4 regions of the Vibrio iocasae genome follow, and region 4 is predicted to be linked to each of the others. Evidence: predicted binding sites of a transcription regulator. Region 4 holds the regulator's gene; each other region holds the start of a gene.
What was found. The regulator CRP, encoded in region 4, controls carbon source genes, mostly activating them, when cyclic AMP is high. The targets are predictions, from matches to a motif close to TGTGANNNNNNTCACA.
Positions count from the first base shown of each region.

Region 1: the regulator CRP is predicted to act here: its motif matches at 2,348-2,363, upstream of nagE (N-acetylglucosamine-specific PTS transporter subunit IIBC).
Region 2: the regulator CRP is predicted to act here: its motif matches at 2,180-2,195, upstream of rppH (RNA pyrophosphohydrolase).
Region 3: the regulator CRP is predicted to act here: its motif matches at 3,331-3,346, upstream of recB (exodeoxyribonuclease V subunit beta).

Region 1 covers NZ_CP145311.1:2,592,812-2,597,244, reverse strand. The annotation lists gene SNR28_RS21580 (ROK family protein) at 1-270, opposite strand, end outside; gene nagA (N-acetylglucosamine-6-phosphate deacetylase) at 273-1,409, opposite strand; gene nagB (glucosamine-6-phosphate deaminase) at 1,425-2,228, opposite strand; gene nagE (N-acetylglucosamine-specific PTS transporter subunit IIBC) at 2,480-3,964, shown strand; gene SNR28_RS21560 (insulinase family protein) at 4,027-4,433, opposite strand, start outside.
Region 2 covers NZ_CP145311.1:2,946,260-2,950,692, reverse strand. The annotation lists gene SNR28_RS23285 (NADP(H)-dependent aldo-keto reductase) at 1-570, opposite strand, end outside; gene SNR28_RS23280 (DUF6482 family protein) at 692-1,006, shown strand; gene mutH (DNA mismatch repair endonuclease MutH) at 1,063-1,728, opposite strand; gene rppH (RNA pyrophosphohydrolase) at 2,347-2,865, shown strand; gene ptsP (phosphoenolpyruvate--protein phosphotransferase) at 2,875-4,433, shown strand, end outside.
Region 3 covers NZ_CP145311.1:780,296-784,728, reverse strand. The annotation lists gene recB (exodeoxyribonuclease V subunit beta) at 1-3,224, opposite strand, end outside; gene recC (exodeoxyribonuclease V subunit gamma) at 3,520-4,433, opposite strand, start outside.
Region 4 covers NZ_CP145311.1:227,065-231,497, forward strand. The annotation lists gene SNR28_RS10535 (isopenicillin N synthase family dioxygenase) at 53-892, shown strand; gene SNR28_RS10540 (DNA-3-methyladenine glycosylase I) at 1,082-1,765, opposite strand; gene crp (cAMP-activated global transcriptional regulator CRP) at 2,075-2,707, opposite strand; gene SNR28_RS10550 (phosphoribulokinase) at 2,951-3,820, opposite strand; gene SNR28_RS10555 (YheU family protein) at 3,906-4,121, opposite strand; gene SNR28_RS10560 (hydrolase) at 4,164-4,433, opposite strand, start outside.

The DNA.
Region 1 (4,433 bases), 1.3 Mb from region 4:
GATACGGACTGCGATTGAATGAAAAGGTTCGACTTCGGTAGTAAGAGAAATTGCGCGGCGTCCACCGGTGGATGCTTGTTGGGCGACTTCTTTGATTAACCCGTGAGCAAGGAGCTGACGGGTTATTTTAGTGACGCTTGCCGGTGCCAGTTGACTGACATCTGCAACCTGAATGCGGGAGATAGGTCCTTCCTGATCGATCAAGCGGTAAACCGCTGCGCTGTTAAGCTGTTTGACTAAATCTACGTTACCTATCTGTCCGCTTGTCATATTTATGTTTGCTCGTATTGTCCGTTTACTACTGTTGCACGGACGTTATAGCTGCTGTCAAATATGGTCAAGTTAGCAATCATGTCTTTTTTAACACGACCTAGCCTGTTCTCTACGCCAATTGCTTTAGCTGGGTAGAGCGTTGCCATTCTGAGAGCTTCGTCCAGTGCGATACCAACGTGCTCAACACAGTTTTGAACCGATTCAATCATGGTTACTGCTGAGCCACCGAGAGTGCCATTTTCATCAATGCACTTTCCATCACGGTAATATACTTTCTTCCCAACAAAAATAAAGTATTCCATATTGGCACCAGCTGGAGCTGTGGCGTCTGTCACTAATACCAGCTTCTCGCCTTTGATTTTATGAGCAAGGCGGATGTTTGCATAATCAACGTGATAACCATCAGCGATAATACCTGCATAAACCTCAGAAGAATCCAGTACCGCACCAACAACACCTGGTTCACGACCCACCATAGGCGTCATCGCATTAAACAGGTGAGTGGCGAACGTCATACCCGCTTCGATGCCTTTGCGAGCCTCAGCATAGGTTGCATTAGTATGACCAATAGACACGACAATACCTGCTTCTTTCAGACGCGAAATATGTTCATGATCATTTTGTTCAGGAGCCAGAGTGACTTTAGTGATGTACTCACTGTTTTCACACATGAAGTCGATCATCTCTTTATCTGAGCGACGAATGTAATCAGGGTTATGGATGCCCTTCTTCATTACGTTCAGGTAAGGACCTTCAAGATGAAGTCCGAGAGATTGGTTTGGATAACGGCTCTGATATTCTTTTTCTGCTTCTACTGCAAGTCGCATATCTTCGTCAGAAGATGTGATCAGAGTCGGTAGGTAGCTGGTACAGCCGGATTTTAGGTTAGCCAAATGCATTATCTGAAGGGTTTCAGCGTTTATTTCATCGTTAAACATAACGCCACCACAACCATTCAGTTGTAAGTCTATAAAACCGGGACTTAGGTATGCACCATTCAGATCTTTTATTTCTACGTCTGATGGTACTTCATCTGCAGGACATACCGCTTTGATGTTCATGCCGTCGATAACGACAGCATGATTATCCAGTACATCGCTACCTGTGAAGATTCGACAGTTAGTTAGCGCATACATGATGTTTGTCCTCACTTATTTCAAATCTTTAATATTCTCTGCTTCTAGTTCAGAGAAGTATTTCACTGTTTTAACTTTTAGCTCTTGAGTTGCAGGTTCGTCCGCAACAATAACTGCTTTCTGGTGTAGTTGCAGAGCAGATACTGTCCATAGGTGGTTTACAGAACCTTCAACTGCGGCTTCCAGAGCAAGAGCCTTGTTATGACCCATCACAAGAATCATCACTTCTTCTGCATCAAGCAGAGTACCTACACCGATAGTCAGAGCGTATTTAGGCACCTGAGAGATGTCGTTGTCGAAGAAACGAGAGTTTGCAATGCGGGTATCTTCCGTCAATGTCTTAATACGAGTTCTTGAAGAAAGAGAAGACGCTGGCTCGTTAAATGCGATATGACCATCGTTGCCTACACCACCCATGAACAAGTTAATTTTGCCGTATGACTTAATTTTGTCTTCGTAACGACGGCACTCTTCTTCGTGGTCTTCTGCGTTTCCATTCAGAAGATTAATGTTTTTCTCCTGAATATCAACATGATTGAAGAAGTTGTTGTACATAAATGAACGGTAAGATTCTGGGTGGTCAGCTGGGATGCCAATGTACTCATCCATGTTGAATGTAACAACGTGTTTGAAACTTACTTCACCAGCATTATAAAGTTCAATTAGACGCTTGTATGTATTGAGAGGCGTGCCGCCAGTAGGTAAACCCAATACAAAAGGACGCTCTTCAGTTGGCTTAAATGCATTGATTCTTTTAACAATATGACGAGCTGACCAAAGGCCTACATCTTGGGCTGAGTTTAATGGAATGAGTCTCACGGTAACACCTCTAATGATTAAGTGAACGATTAAATCTTAAGCTGATAGCTTGGTTATTTCGAATTATAAAATAAGTTTTATGATCCAGCTAGCAAAATCACCGCTTTTCTCAAATTAGAGGTGACAAATGTCACAATTAAGTTGCTTTTAATTTGCGATGTAAAATTAAAGTCATAAACTGATAAGGACTAAATTGGAGAGCAAAAATAAGTTTTCCACATATAAATAATGTCCTATAGGGGGAACATACGGTGAATATTCTTGGATATTTTCAGAAGGTAGGTAAGGCACTGATGGTGCCGGTAGCAACCCTGCCTGCTGCTGCAATTTTGATGGGTATTGGTTATTGGATCGACCCAACGGGTTGGGGTGGTAACAATGCTCTGGCTGCTTTCCTTATTAAAGCAGGTGCGGCAATCATTGATAACATGTCTGTACTGTTTGCAATTGGTGTTGCATACGGTATGTCTAAAGATAAAGATGGCGCAGCAGCGCTTGCAGGTTTTGTTGGATACATGGTTATCACAACGTTATGTAGCCCTGGAGCAGTAGAGTCTATCGGCCTTGTTGCAATGGACGAAGGTTCAAAACTTGCGTTTGCTAAGATTGGTAACCAGTTCGTAGGTATCCTTTCTGGTATCGTTGCTGCTGAAATCTACAACCGCTACTACCAGGTAGAGCTGCATAAAGCACTGGCATTCTTTAGTGGTAAACGCCTTGTTCCTATCCTGACTTCTTTTGCGGCGATTGCGATTTCTTTTGTACTGATGTTCGCTTGGCCAATCATCTTTGGTGGTCTGATTGGCTTCGGTGAGTCAATTGTAGGTCTGGGTGAAGTAGGTTCTGGTCTATACGGCTTCTTTAACCGTCTTCTTATCCCTGTTGGTCTGCACCACGCTCTTAACTCAGTATTCTGGTTCGACATGGCTGGTATCAATGACCTTGGTAACTGGTGGACTCCGAACGCAGTAGAAGCTGGTGTTGGTGTTGTTGGTGAAACAGGCCGCTACATGGCTGGTTTCTTCCCAATCATGATGTTTGGTCTTCCTGGTGCAGCTCTTGCTATCTACCACACGGCTAAGCCTGAGCACAAAACACGTGTTGCTTCTATCATGATCGCTGCGGGCTTTGCATCATTCTTTACTGGTGTAACAGAGCCTCTAGAATTCTCGTTCATGTTCCTTGCACCGCTACTATACGTACTGCACGCGGCACTAACTGGTCTGTCTCTGTTCATCGCAGACATGATGAACTGGACTGCTGGCTTTGGTTTCTCTGCGGGTCTTGTGGATATGGTACTGTCAGCTCAGAACCCACTGGCTAACAAGTGGTGGATGCTACTAGTACAAGGTGTTGTGTTCTTCGGTATCTACTATGTACTGTTCCGTACAGTTATCCTGAAGTTTGGTCTTAAGACGCCAGGTCGTGAAGACGAAGATGCAGCAGAAGCAAACCAAGCGGGCGATTCTGCAGAACTTGCTAAGCAGTACCTAAAAGTACTTGGCGGTCACCAAAACCTGGAAAACATCGATGCATGTATCACTCGTCTACGCCTGACAGTGAAGAATGCAGAAATCATCGATGAGTCAAAACTAAAAGCTCTTGGTGCAATGGGTGTAGTAAGACTGGGTGATAACAACCTACAGGTTATTCTTGGTCCACTAGCTGAAATCATTGCAGGTGAGATGAAAAATATCCCTGCTAATGTAGACCTAAAGGAAGTTGTAACGCCTTAAGTCAAAACTGAATAGCTAAATACTAAAGAGCCTTCCATGCGGAAGGCTCTTTTCTTAATCCTTTACCCTAAGTCTGTATCCTTCGGCCTCAATTGAAACTCGTCGATTGAACCAATTTCATGTCCGGCATCAAGCGACTCTGCATCTTCGTGAGCATTTCCCTTAGAGTGCATGATTAAACGAGTTGCCGTTCTAGGTTTCAGAATATCGACAACAAAGCGGATCATATCAGCACGGGTGAGTTTCTTAAGCTCTTCCAGAACTAGTTCTCTGTGGTTGAAGTCGTAATCCTTGTTACCAATAGCAACCCAATAGCGCTGAGCCCGACTTCGCAGGTTGCTATCCGGTGCCGCGATCTGGTGCCACAACCCTTTTTTACTGCTATGCCATTGATACTCATTCAGCTCAAGAAGAACCATATAGAACGCATTGAGGAACTCATCTATCGCTTTGAGTAACTCCTTCGGTG
Region 2 (4,433 bases), 970 kb from region 4:
AAGGTGTAGAAACTTCATGACGCCCCAGGGTGTTTCATTCGATAAGCCTATGTATCTTATCTTTCCAGCCCGAACCAACTCAGCCATTGCTTCAAGGGATTCTATCAGAGTGACCTCTTCTTGTTCTTCAGGATAAGGGTAATTGAGTTGTCCAAAACAGTTTGTTTGACGTTGTGGCCAATGAAGTTGGTAAAGGTCGATATAGTCAGTTTTGAGTCTTTTTAAGCTGTCGTCAACGGCCAGATGAATGTTTCTTCGATCCAGACTCATGTTTTCACGTATATGAGGGACGCTTCTCGGGCCTGCAACTTTAGTCGCAAGGATCACCTTATCACGTTTACCTGATTGCTCGATCCAATTGCCAATATAGGTCTCTGTTAGTCCCTGTGTTTTCCCATTTGGGGGAACGGGATACATTTCCGCTGTATCAATGAAATTGATTCCGTTATCAAGAGAAAAGTCTATCTGTTCAAAGGCTTCTGACTGTGTGTTCTGTTCACCAAAGGTCATAGTGCCCAGACAAATCTTGCTGATTTCAAGAGTGGAATTTGGCAGTTTTCTATATTCCATCTCACATCCTTATGCTTGTTATTTTTTCTCAATATAAAGGATAAGAGTGGTAGATGTGAAGAAAAGGTTAATAGAATTTCGTTCGACCTGAACTAAACTAAAGTTATAGGAGGTAGTATCTATGAAAATGACTCAACTCGATCACTGGCTACATGGCGATCATAGAGATAACTATGTGCCCCCTAAAATATATGTGATTGGCTGTGAAGATATGGCTGAATACCTGCTTGCAGTGGAGTATAAGCATAAACTGGAACCAATACATAAAGATGGGGAGCCAATGCAATTCTCTTCTTTAGATATGGTCAAAGAAGAGCTTGTACGAATGGGAGTGGATTCAGTATATCTCAGATTACACAACACTGATGACGAGTGTGGCTCCCCCCAGGGATCGATACCATATCATGATATTCAGCTATCGATTAAAGCTCACTAGCTAATAAAGAGAACACCGACACAAGACTCTTCCCCTTATTCATAGGGGAAGATCTTCTATACGAAGTTTTTCTCTAAAATCGCTCCGGTGAATTGTGTACGCAGGTAATAACCACGAGGTAAGGTTTTGATTGGACGACCCGATGCCCCGTAAGCATCGGTCAGTACGCGACTGTTTGCTGCTTTAGGCCTAAGCTGAAGCACTTCGCCATGTTTGGCATTAATTTGCTCTACCTTTCCAAGAACGATCATTTCCATTAACTCTTCCCAATCCTCTTTGAGTTGCAGTTCTTCCTCTTCTGAAGGTGACCAGATCAATGGGGTTCCAACATGTCGTTCTGCTAAAGGTATTTCTCTTTCCCCTTCAACCGGAACCCAAAGTATACGAGAAAGCTTTTGTCTCACATGGCTAGACTCCCAGGTCAGGCCATGCACACCTGTTAGCGGAGCAACGCATACGAAGGTTGTTTCTAATGGTTTACCCGTATAGCTGATAGGGATGCTCTTCAACTCGATTCCCAGATCGGCAAAGTCTTGCTCTGGTTTACTTCCAGCACAGGCCCCAAGGTGCCACTCAAGAAGTTGTCCAACCCAACCCTTGTCTCTTTTCAGATCCTTGGGAACCTTGATTTTTGCTTCATCAGCTAACTCCTGAAAGGTAAGCCCTGCTAGTTCCTTCGCTCTTACTAGTAATTCTTGTTCTGACTTTGGGGTGGCTTTCATGACTTGTATAGATAAGGTGACTTGATGCGGAAGTATATCAGAAGTCAGGCAGTGAGTTTATTTTTCACAATGATCCAACTGTACGTAAATTGATCATTTAAAAACTTATCCACAGCTTATCATGTGTTGTAAGTGATAAATTAAAAACTGGATCAATAAACAGTTGTTTTAAAGCGATAAAATAGTTGCAAAAAACAAAGAATAATGAAAATGCCACCTGTTAATGTGGATAAAGGTAGGCTTGGTTGATCTTTGACCATTTTGTTTGGGATAAAGATCTTTGTGAAATGAGAGAGCTCGGTGTGCTTGGTTTTTGTTTTAAGATTATGATTTTTATGGGTTAGTTTTTTTTATGGTGTTTTTACTGATTGTTTTGAAGATTAATAAATATACTCGAATTATTTGAAGTTACATATTCTACACAAACTTATTCACAGAAAAGGTGAATAAATGTGGGCTGGGTCTCACTTGAGTGTTGATAACTTTTATGGCTATTAGGAGGGTGGGGAAAAGTGGGGGCTGGCTAATAAAACTTACTTAAAGTCATATGGTAAATTTGCTCCATACAGGGATATGTGGAAAAATCATGCCAACAAAAAATTTTTTAGAGGTCGGCCAGTGATCGATGGCGATGGTTACCGCTTAAATGTGGGAATCGTAATATGTAACAACCATGGTCAGGTATTCTGGGCTAAACGATACGGACAACATTCCTGGCAATTCCCTCAAGGTGGAATTGATGATGGAGAAACCCCTGAACAAGCAATGTTTCGGGAGCTTTATGAAGAGGTTGGTCTTACAAAGCAAGACGTTAAGATCGTAGCAACAAGTCGTCATTGGTTAAGATATCGTCTACCAAAGCGACTGGTACGCTGGGACTCTAAACCCGTTTGTATCGGACAAAAACAGAAATGGTTTTTATTGCGCCTGGATTGTGATGAATCCAGAATCAATATGCAGCGTGGTAATACCCCTGAATTTGATGGTTGGCGTTGGGTAAGTTATTGGTATCCAGTGCGACAGGTAGTTTCATTTAAGCGAGATGTTTATCGACGTGCGATGAAGGAGTTTGCATCTTTAGCAATGCCCTTTAGAGAGCGAAAAGTTAAAGGCAAACGGAAAAATCGTAGGGGATAGATAAAGGTAATGCTTACTCAACTAAGGGACATAGTTGAAAATGTTTCCAAGTTTGATGACATTCATCAAGCTTTGGAGCTATTGGTAAGAGAAACCTGTCAGGCAATGCAAACGGAGTGTTGTACTGTCTATCTCGCAAATGATGAGAAACAACGGCTTGAACTGATGGCCACCCAAGGTCTGCAGTTTCAGGGCAATACCATCCACATAAGTTACGAAGAAGGATTGGTTGGTTTAGTTCGAAAGTCTGCTGAACCAATTAACCTTGTTGATGTTTCTTCACATCCAAACTATAAGTTCTTTCCTGAGCTGGGTGAGCACATTTATCACTCATTTCTTGGAACCCCTATTATTTATCGTAAACAAGTATTAGGTGTTCTGGTTATACAGCAGAAATCCCGTCGACTGTTTAGTGAGATGGAAGAGTCTTTCTTAGTGACTCTGGCGGCTCAGGTCGCTGTTATCATCGCGCATGCTCAAGCACAAGGTCATTGGCTACTTACAGAGAAACAATCAGAGTCTTATCAGGGTATCGCAGCATCACCAGGTGTTGCAGTTGGTACGTTTTGGTGGGACAACACCCAGCCAGAGTTAACCGACGTATATCCAGCCTCTACTTTGGATATCGAGCAAGAGCATGAATGGCTGTTACTTGCTATAGAAAGTGCCATCTCCGATTTCAGGAGAATGAGAAAGAAGCTTGATAGTGAGATAAATAAAGACGCGCTAGCAATATTCGACCTATTTACTCACTTGTTGAATGATCCAATGCTGCGCTCTGATTTAAAAGCGCAGATAAATAAAGGTGACAGAGCTGACTGGGCATTGAGACAGGTTGTTGAGAGTTATTCCAATCGATTCGCTCAGATGAGTGATGTCTACATGCGTGAGCGAGCTCAGGATATCAGGGAGCTTGGACAAAGGTTACTGTACTTCTTGCATAACTCCGAGGTAGGGCAGTTTGAGTTAGAACAACCAGTGATACTCGTCGTTCGTGAACTTACCGCGACACTTCTTGCTGGCATACCTAAAGAGAAGCTGCTTGCTGTTATATCGTTGGAAGGTGCGGCAAATTCTCATGCAGCGATACTCTCCAGAGCGCTAGGAGTCCCGGCTATTATGGGGGCAACCCTGGATCCTCTGTCTATCCACAATCGTACTGGTGTAGTCGATGGCTATAGCGGAGACATTCTGGTTGAACCTAACGCACAATTGCTTGCTGAGTATCAGTCTTTAATTGATGAAGAGTCTGAACTTTCGGAGCTGGTGGAAGGTGAGATTTCAGAAGCATCCTGCACCAAAGATGGCCGTGAAGTTGAAGTGTTGCTCAATGCTGGTTTAAGTGCTGATACCAATATCGCGATTAACAGCGGGGTTAATGGTGTTGGATTGTACCGAACAGAGATTTCATTTCTGCTGCAACACCGCTTTCCTTCCGAAGAAGAACAAACCAAGCAATACAGAAGTGTACTGAAGACATACAGCGATAAAAAAGTAGTAATGCGTACCTTAGATGTTGGTGGAGACAAAGCATTACCTTACCTTCCTATAGAGGAAGATAACCCTTT
Region 3 (4,433 bases), 550 kb from region 4:
AAACCAAGGTCACCAGCCTGTGCAGACAGGGGATCATGCTCATGTGTAACGCGATTAAGAAGTGTCGAAGATAATACTGAGACAGGCAACATAAACTCCATCTCTACGAGTTTCTGGTCGTCTCCCTTTTGATTCAGTACAAGTGACTTGCCATCTAAAGGTGTCGTAAGCACGGTATCCACCAACTCTTGTAAGATTGGTAACCATTCTGGTTCAAACTGCTCATTCTCCAGTAGATGGGAAATAATCTCCTGAGTTTCTGCGGAATCTGCCGGTAAAGTAAAATCAATTTCTTCAAACAAGGTGTGCAAAAACGTACCCGGCCGAGCTCCTTTGGGAAAGGTAAAAATTGAGTGCAGTGGTTCTTCAATCTCTTCCGGCTCAACATCATCCAGAGAGTCAATATCCAAACCTGCGGGATCTAGCGCCGGCTCCTCTAACGCAGTTTCAGAATGAGAGTGTCCTTGTTTGACAAGCCCTGAGTAGCTGGTCATACGCCAACTTCGGTCGATTTCATTATTTAATCTGCTTGCAGACAGCTCTACTTGTGCTTCATCTTCTTCACCAAATAGAGAGAGCTGTGTATTGGTGTCGAACGGCACAGGCAAAGGCGCTATTTCCATTTCGGTATCCACCAGCTTCTGTTGCAAACAAGTTGCTAATGCACTTGCGTCTTGCGCCTCTCCTTCCTGTATCAGATGACCAATCGCACTTAGGTGTGCTGTGGAAGGATTCTTCTTGGAACGACCTTTTAGCGGGGCGATACCAACAAAGCAACCATAAACCGAGCGAGTAAGGGCGACGTATAGCAACCTTAGATCTTCAGCAAGTCGCTCTTTATCGGCCTGCGCGAGCGATGCTTTTTCCTGACGGATATCCAGAATCGTTTTCTGTTCTTGCTCGTCGTAATACTTGGCGTTACCCGCCTCACGATAGGCGCTGACAAATGGTAGGAAGACAAAGTCATACTCAAGTCCTTTAGACTTGTGAATGGTCACAATCTGTACCAGATTCTTTTCCGATTCCAGACGTTGAATTTCGTTGTCACCAGCCCCTCGCTCACCAAGCGCAGTCTCATCTATCTGTTCAGAAAACCAACGCAACAGGCCATGATGACTCTCTATTGTTTGGCTCGATTGCTGTAGTAGCTCCGCAAGATGAAGGAAATCGGTCAATAGTCTCTCACCGTTCTCTTCAGACAATAGGTTTTCTGCAATATGTCTTTTGCTAAGAACAGCTCTGAGCATTGGCATCACACCACGCTGCAACCAGAGTTTTCGGTACTCCCTGAACTCTCCCATGGTGTCATCAAGCAATGTCTCATCATGGTTAAGCTGATCCAACTGATTGCTATCCATAAAAAACAGATCAGATGCCAGTACCGCGCGTAAAGCTGATTCATCCTCTGGTGCTAATGATGCAATAAGAATTCTTCGAATATCCTGAGCAACAGAGCTGGAAAAGACACTATCACGATTTGAAAGGTAGACACTGGCGATACCTTTTCTGGCAAGTTTATCCTTGATAAGCCGCCCTTCAGCTCCCGTTCTTACCAGAACCGCAATATCGCCCGCCTGAATTTTATGATTAACGCCTTTACCATCCTGATAATAAGCCTGCTCCTGATTCGAAAGCTCCAACATGGTTTGAATCTGATTCGCTGTTGATTCAGACATCTCTTCCAAATAGTCCGACTTAGCGACGGGTTCATCGCTATCCAGGCTCCAGAAACTTAATGCTGACTGACTGGCCCCTTTTAAAAACCACTGACGTTTATCAGCTCCGGGGCTGTGCGATACCGGTATAAACGGGATATCGCTATCGTATAGAAATGGGCTCTCCGAAAACTTAAATATCTGATTAACCGAAGCCACCATAGCAGCACTGGAGCGCCAGTTTGTACCAAGTGTGTAGTGATCACTCACTTCGTTTCTGGCTTTTATGTACGTAAAGATATCAGCGCCACGGAAACCGTAAATCGCCTGCTTAGGATCACCAATCATAAACAGTCCCGATTCAGGCTCATTCAGATATACACGACTAAAGATGCTGTACTGTAGTGGGTCGGTATCCTGAAACTCGTCAATCATTGCAACCGGGTATAGCTGCCGGATTCGTTCTCCCAGCATACCGCTGCTATCCATATCCATAGCACCAGAAAGCTGAGTAAGCAGATCATCAAATGAGAGCCAACGCTTTCTGTTTTTAGCTTCTTCCAACATCTGTCGGCAAGTCGTAATCGCATGTGCAAGAAGCGGCTCTTTTAACCCCGGCTTATTGGCAAGGAACTCACTGATGGCATCAAAGAGTTCATGTTCAGGTACGTTTTTACCTTCAGGTGTCTTCTCCTGCAAAAACTCATTTGAGAACTTCTCTAGCTCCTTTGGAGGCTCATAATCTTTAGTCTCACTTATCGCCCACGTCGAAATAAGCGTTATCCACGCAGGCAGATTCTTTTTAGTAAATGAACGCTTACTTACATCAGATTCATTGATAGTTACAGCCACATCACTTTCATGTTGAAGCCATAGCTGCTTAAAATCATCCACTAACTTCAGATTTGCAAGGTGCAGAGACTCAAGATCTCCACGCATTGGTTCAACCGTTAGCGTAAGGGGGCTACCAGTAAGATATGGAGAAATAGCTGACAATAGCGCTTTGGGAGAATCCCAGTAGCCACGCACAAGTGAGGTTAATTGATGCGATAAAGTGTAAAAGCTTTTGCGCCAGTAATCGGACACTACTAATGTTTTTAGTTGAGATTCATCAGTAACAAACTCGTTGTTGAAACGACTCCCCGACTCGAACGCATTTTGAGTCAACATTCGTTGACAGAAACCATGAATTGTATAGACAGAAGCTTCGTCCATCTGACGCTCAGCATTGAGTAGCGTCTTAGCCGCCCAGCTATGGTCTTCAACCTCTTCAAGCAAGGGCTTAATCACTGGATCACTGCTTTCATGACGCATAAAAGCAATACGCGCATCATGAATTCTGGCACGAATACGATCTCTTAGCTCAGCTGTTGCCGCTTCGGTAAAGGTTACAACTAAGATTTGATCGACGGTAAGTGGTTCGCGATGACGAGTTTCAGTACTACCATGACCCAAAAGCAACCGAAGGTATAATCCTGCGATTGTAAATGTTTTCCCCGTACCTGCTGAAGCTTCGATTAACCGAGCTCCATGAAGAGGAAATGTCATGGTATCCAGCGTTTTTGCCATTCTTCTGCCTTATTAATATTTCACACACCGCAAGTGGTTGTCTTATGTGATCTACAACTAACTATTGAAACTAAACTTTCGTTTGAACCTTAACCAGAAAGTAAATCGAGATCCTAGTCACGGATCATCACGCCACATCTGGCTAGTATCCCCTGCACAGAATTTGTGGTCCCTCTGACCCTGGTGGCCGTACTACTATTAGCAACACCCTACACAAAATAATTAAACGTAGACGGCCACAAATTTCCTGACCCTTCTTTCCAAATAATCAGATAACCATCTACCCAATTAACCCTCAACTTTTATACTCTTCAATATCCTGGCTGTGCTTAAGTACATGCATCAGTACATCCTGAGTATGGTTCAACACCTGAGTTTCAAGAGACTCATTCCACTCAGACCAGACCCGATGAATATAACTGTTGCTACCTTCACCCGTAGTAAAGTAACCATCATTAAATGTGGCTTCCATTTTTGAACCAGCGTCTTCCTTCCCTTTCAGCAACTGCTCTGCTCCTGCTAACGCACATCTTGGGAAATAGGCCAAAGGTTGATTCATCCCTTCAAAATAACGACTGATCAATAGATTTATGTATTGCATAGCTGTGTCGGCGTCCAGAGGGAGTAACACCTTATGCTGAAGGGGTTGCTTCTTCGCGCTGCGATCGTAGCCAATAATATGTGTCGCCCTGCTTGCACCCGATACCGACAGGAACAGATGATCAATCCAGGCAGATAACCAATCCTGAGCTCGGATCTTTCCGCTTCGATATCTGACCATTCCAGACTGATACTGGTTTTTCAGCCATCCTGTGACCATCAGCGTTTTTTCATAGCCGGATAACTCAAGTTTCAGGTTAACCTCGATATCTTCCAGCGGTGCCTGACAGTAGTGAGCCAGCTCATCCACTAACTGTTTCACTTGCTCACTGCCTACTTCAAACTCCAAATCGCCGAACGCACCAACAGGGAGTGCGCCTTTAGCTTTGTACTGACGGATAAAACGTTCAGTTTCCTCAGCTTCATCAGCTCCATTCAGTCTTGCTTTCAAAATTCCGGAGAGCAGTTCATCCCGCATTTTGTAGCTACTCAGACCATCCAGTTTAAATGGCTCTTCATCTTCCAGACTGCTCACCGCATAATCGAACGTCACTTTGAGCCTTCGGTTAAAGAAATACTGCACAGGTAAACGCCAGAATCGTTGTAGTT
Region 4 (4,433 bases):
TTAACATTTAAAGTCCGCAGTTCCACCAATAACAATGATAAGAAGTAAAGTTATGAAACTGGAAACTGTCGATTACCTTGCAGAAGATGCTGCTCAACAATTTGTAAGCTCACTACGTGATACTGGATTTGGTGTACTTAAAAATCACCCGATCCCCAAAGAGCTTGTCGAGTCCATATATGAAAACTGGTACAAGTTTTTTACCTCAGAGCGTAAGAAAGATTTTCACTTTAACTCGGAAACTCAGGATGGATATTTCCCGCCATCGGTATCTGAAATTGCTAAAGGTCATACTCATAAAGATATCAAGGAGTATTTTCATGTCTATCCTTGGGGACAGATTCCGGAAGAGCTAGAAGAACAAATACTTGATTACTATCAGAGAGCAAACGCGTTTGCGGAAGAGTTGCTAGGTTGGGTTGAAGAGCACGCTCCAGTAGATGTAAAAGAACGTTTTTCTATTGCTCTTTCAGAAATGATTAATGGTAGCCAAAAAACCTTGTTGCGAGTACTGCACTATCCACCGATGACAGGTGATGAAGAGCCGGGAGCAATACGAGCTGCAGCCCATGAAGACATTAACCTTCTAACAGTTTTACCTGCTGCCAATGAGCCAGGTTTACAGGTTCTTAGTAAAGAGGGGGATTGGTTAGATGTACCTTGTGACTTCGGCAACCTGATCATCAATATTGGTGACATGCTTCAGGAAGCATCCGGAGGTTATTTCCCTTCTACGACCCACCGTGTAATTAACCCAACGGGTGAGCGTCAGGAGCATTCGCGTATATCACTACCTTTATTCCTGCATCCAAAGCCGGAAGTAGTGCTATCAGAGAGATACACAGCAGACAGTTATCTGATGGAACGCCTAAGAGAGCTAGGTGTTATATAGTCCAAGCGTTTGAGCTGGAAAGTAAAACCCGAAGTCACTACTTCGGGTTTTTCCGTATGTAAATAGCTTTAAAAGCTTTTGGGTACCAGTAGCTCAATAGGTCAAAAAGCTGATCAGTACAGCAATTCGAGCTTTTGGATACCTATGATCCTTCCTTAAGGATAGCTGTACAAGAGCAATAAAGAACAGCTAAACAACCCGATTATCACCACAGCTAAAGGCGATAGTCTGGCTAATCTCTGCCAAAGAACGGCCTGATTCCTGCTGCCACTCTGCGAATGCTTTGCAAGCGGCATTCTGGGCTTTTTTTGTCCTTCTACCAGAATCGATAACACCAATATTGCGCAGATGCGACTCCACATCAGAGGAAAGAATAAAAGTATCAATACCAAGCGTTCTAAGCGCGTATGGACCGGTATTTCCACCTAAGCGGCTACCATTCTTCTTGAGATACTCCCATAAGCCTGTAATGTCTTCTGAAGGCCAATTTGCAACCATCTCACCAAACGAACCGTGCTCAATAGAAGCAGAGTGAATCATGTCAGCATTAGCAGGAATCGACATCACTTTTGTAAGGTGACGGATAATAGCTGGGTTCTTAGCTTTCTCTTCCCATTGTTCGTCAGAAAGCATAAGCAGTGGTTCAACTTTAAAACCAAAAAATGCCTCTTCAAAGTTAGGCCACTTCTTACGTACCACATCCCATGAAATACCACACTGAAAAACTTTCATCGTGAATGCTGATAACCAACGGTCATTGGGTATGGCTGCGACTTTTTCCTTTGTTAATGGTTTACTAAGAAGCTCTTCAAGGCGTTGCTCACCGCCTTTTCTTTCTGCGGCTCTATGATAAATAGACTCAAACTTTTCCATTGCTTTCTTCCACTAGGGTTCAATGATGGCTTGTACGCTTGTACGCTTGTACGCTTGTACGCTTGTACGCTTGTACTTTGTTTACTGGGTGTGCTCGATGGAATGAACAATCCAAAATCAGATTGAACTATTAGAGGTTAGTGGTTGTGGTCGATGGAACGAACATGCTAACTGCTGAAATTAGATTATTAAGTGTTAGCCAGTTATGCGGTTCGTGTAAGCGACTTCATCCACTAACTTAACCATTCGATAAATACAAAAAACGCAGCCGAAGCTGCGTTTCTAATATCTGTAACAGACTCGAGATTATTAACGAGTACCGTATACCACGATAGTTTTACCGTGTGCAGAAATCAGGTTCTGCTCTTCAAGCATCTTCAGGATACGACCCACAGTCTCACGTGAACAACCCACGATCTGACCAATTTCCTGACGAGTGATCTTAATTTGCATACCGTCTGGGTGAGTCATCGCATCTGGCTGCTTAGCCAGGTTCAGAAGAGTCTGAGCGATACGACCAGTTACATCAAGGAATGCCAAGTCACCAACTTTCTGGCTTGTCACCTGCAGACGACTTGCCATCTGAGCTGAAAGACGCATTAGGATATCTGGGTTTACCTGAATTAGCTGACGGAACTTCTTAAATGAAATCTCTGCAACTTCACAAGGAGATTTAGCGCGAACCCAAGCTGTACGCTCCTGGTCTTCTTCGAACAGACCTAGTTCACCAATAAAATCACCTTGGTTAAGGTAAGAAAGAATCATCTCTTTACCTTCTTCATCCTTGATTAGGACAGCAACAGAACCTTTAACAATGTAGTAAAGAGTTTCGGCCTTTTCACCAGCATGAATCAAAGTACTTTTTGATGGGTACTTATGAATATGACAGTGTGAAAGAAACCACTCTAACGTTGGATCGGTTTGAGGTTTACCTAGAACCATAATTATCTCACTTTATCTGCAGGGCCTGATGCTCAGCAGCGTCCTCTGCTACTGAACCATTCTTGTAGGTCGAATAGCATAGGTTTTCTTATCAATGGCTGCAAGCATCTTGTATTTCGTTATGAATATTATATCTTTTTGCAAACGATTTCTTGATTTTGATCGCTCGCGAACTCCGATTTTTTAAGCAAAAATGTGCACATTATCACGGTCTAACAACTAACCTGTGATATGGCTTATAAATTAACCTATTTTGCCGGTTTCAATGAGCTGCTGAAGAGCCGGACGAATAATGAGCTCCATAGCAAAACTCATCTTTCCCCCCGGTACTACAAGCGTGTTGTGTCTTGACATAAATGAGCCATCTATCATTGCCAAAAGATAAGGGAAGTCCACGTTTTTGATACCCCTAATGCGGATAACGACAAAGCTCTCATCCAGACTAGGAATTCCTTTTGCATTTAGGGGATTTGATGTGTCGACGGTTGGTACGCGCTGAAAGTTGATGTGCGTGCGTGAAAACTGCGGAGTAATATAGTTTAGGTAGTCGTCCATAGAGCGAACAATGGAGTCCATCACCGCTTCACGTGAGTGTCCTCTGTCTCTGGTATCGCGAACGAACTTCTGAATCCACTCCAGGTTTACGATTGGAACCATCCCGATGAGCAGATCGACATGCTGCGAAGCATTCACGTCTCCCCACTTTACACCACCATGCAGGCCTTCGTAAAAAAGGACATCACTGTTTTCAGGTAGGTCATGCCAGGGAGTGAATGTGCCGGGCATTTGATTGTAGGGAACGGCTTCATCAAATGAGTGTAAGTATTTTCGGAACTGTCCTGTACCTTCATCACCATATTGGCGGAAGAATTTTTCCAGCATCACAAAGTCGTTGGCTTCGGGGCCAAAGTAACTGATGTGTTTTCCCTGCTCTTTCGCTTTTCGAATTTCGGTATCCATTTCTGGACGAGTGAAACGGTGAAAGCTATCACCTTCAACCCACGCAGGCTTGAGGTCCATGATATTAAACATTTTCCTGAAAGCTTCGGTGGTTGTGGTTGTACCGGCTCCGGATGAACCTGTTACAGCAATGATGGGGTGTTTAGCTGACATGACAATCCTTGTCTGTTTGTTAACTACAGTTGTACAGTCTATGAGATTGCGATAAAACGTCAATCAATCCATTGGAAATCTGTGGTTAAGAGAACTCTCTTTTTAGCTTGATATCAACGGTTTCATGCAACTCTGAAAAAACGATAACGGCTTCACCTGACTCGATTTGCGCCTTAACCTGATCGACTTTATCTTGCAGTGAAAACTCTACGTCACCGTAGTCGGTTCCTTCCCGTAAAATAAATGCCTGGATTAGGTTTTCCAATGTGTCTGTTTCTAGTTCTTCCCAGGGGACAATCATAAATACTTCTCTCTTTTACGACAGGGGCTCGGTGTTGGATGTTTAAAGGTACATATGACGGTAATAGCTTGGCATGGCACTTTCAAGCCAGAACTTTGGTTTGCGGATGGAACCTGACAAGAACCCCACATGGCCACCGCGTTTAAATAACCGATAATGTATGTTCTCATTAAGTTTAAAGTCGGGAATGACTTTTTGAGTCATAAAAGGATCGTCTTTAGCATGAATAACCTGAAGTGGGATTGACACTTGGTTCAGTACAGGCAGCCCAGAACATTTTGCATAATACTCGGCAGCATTCTTAAATCCGTG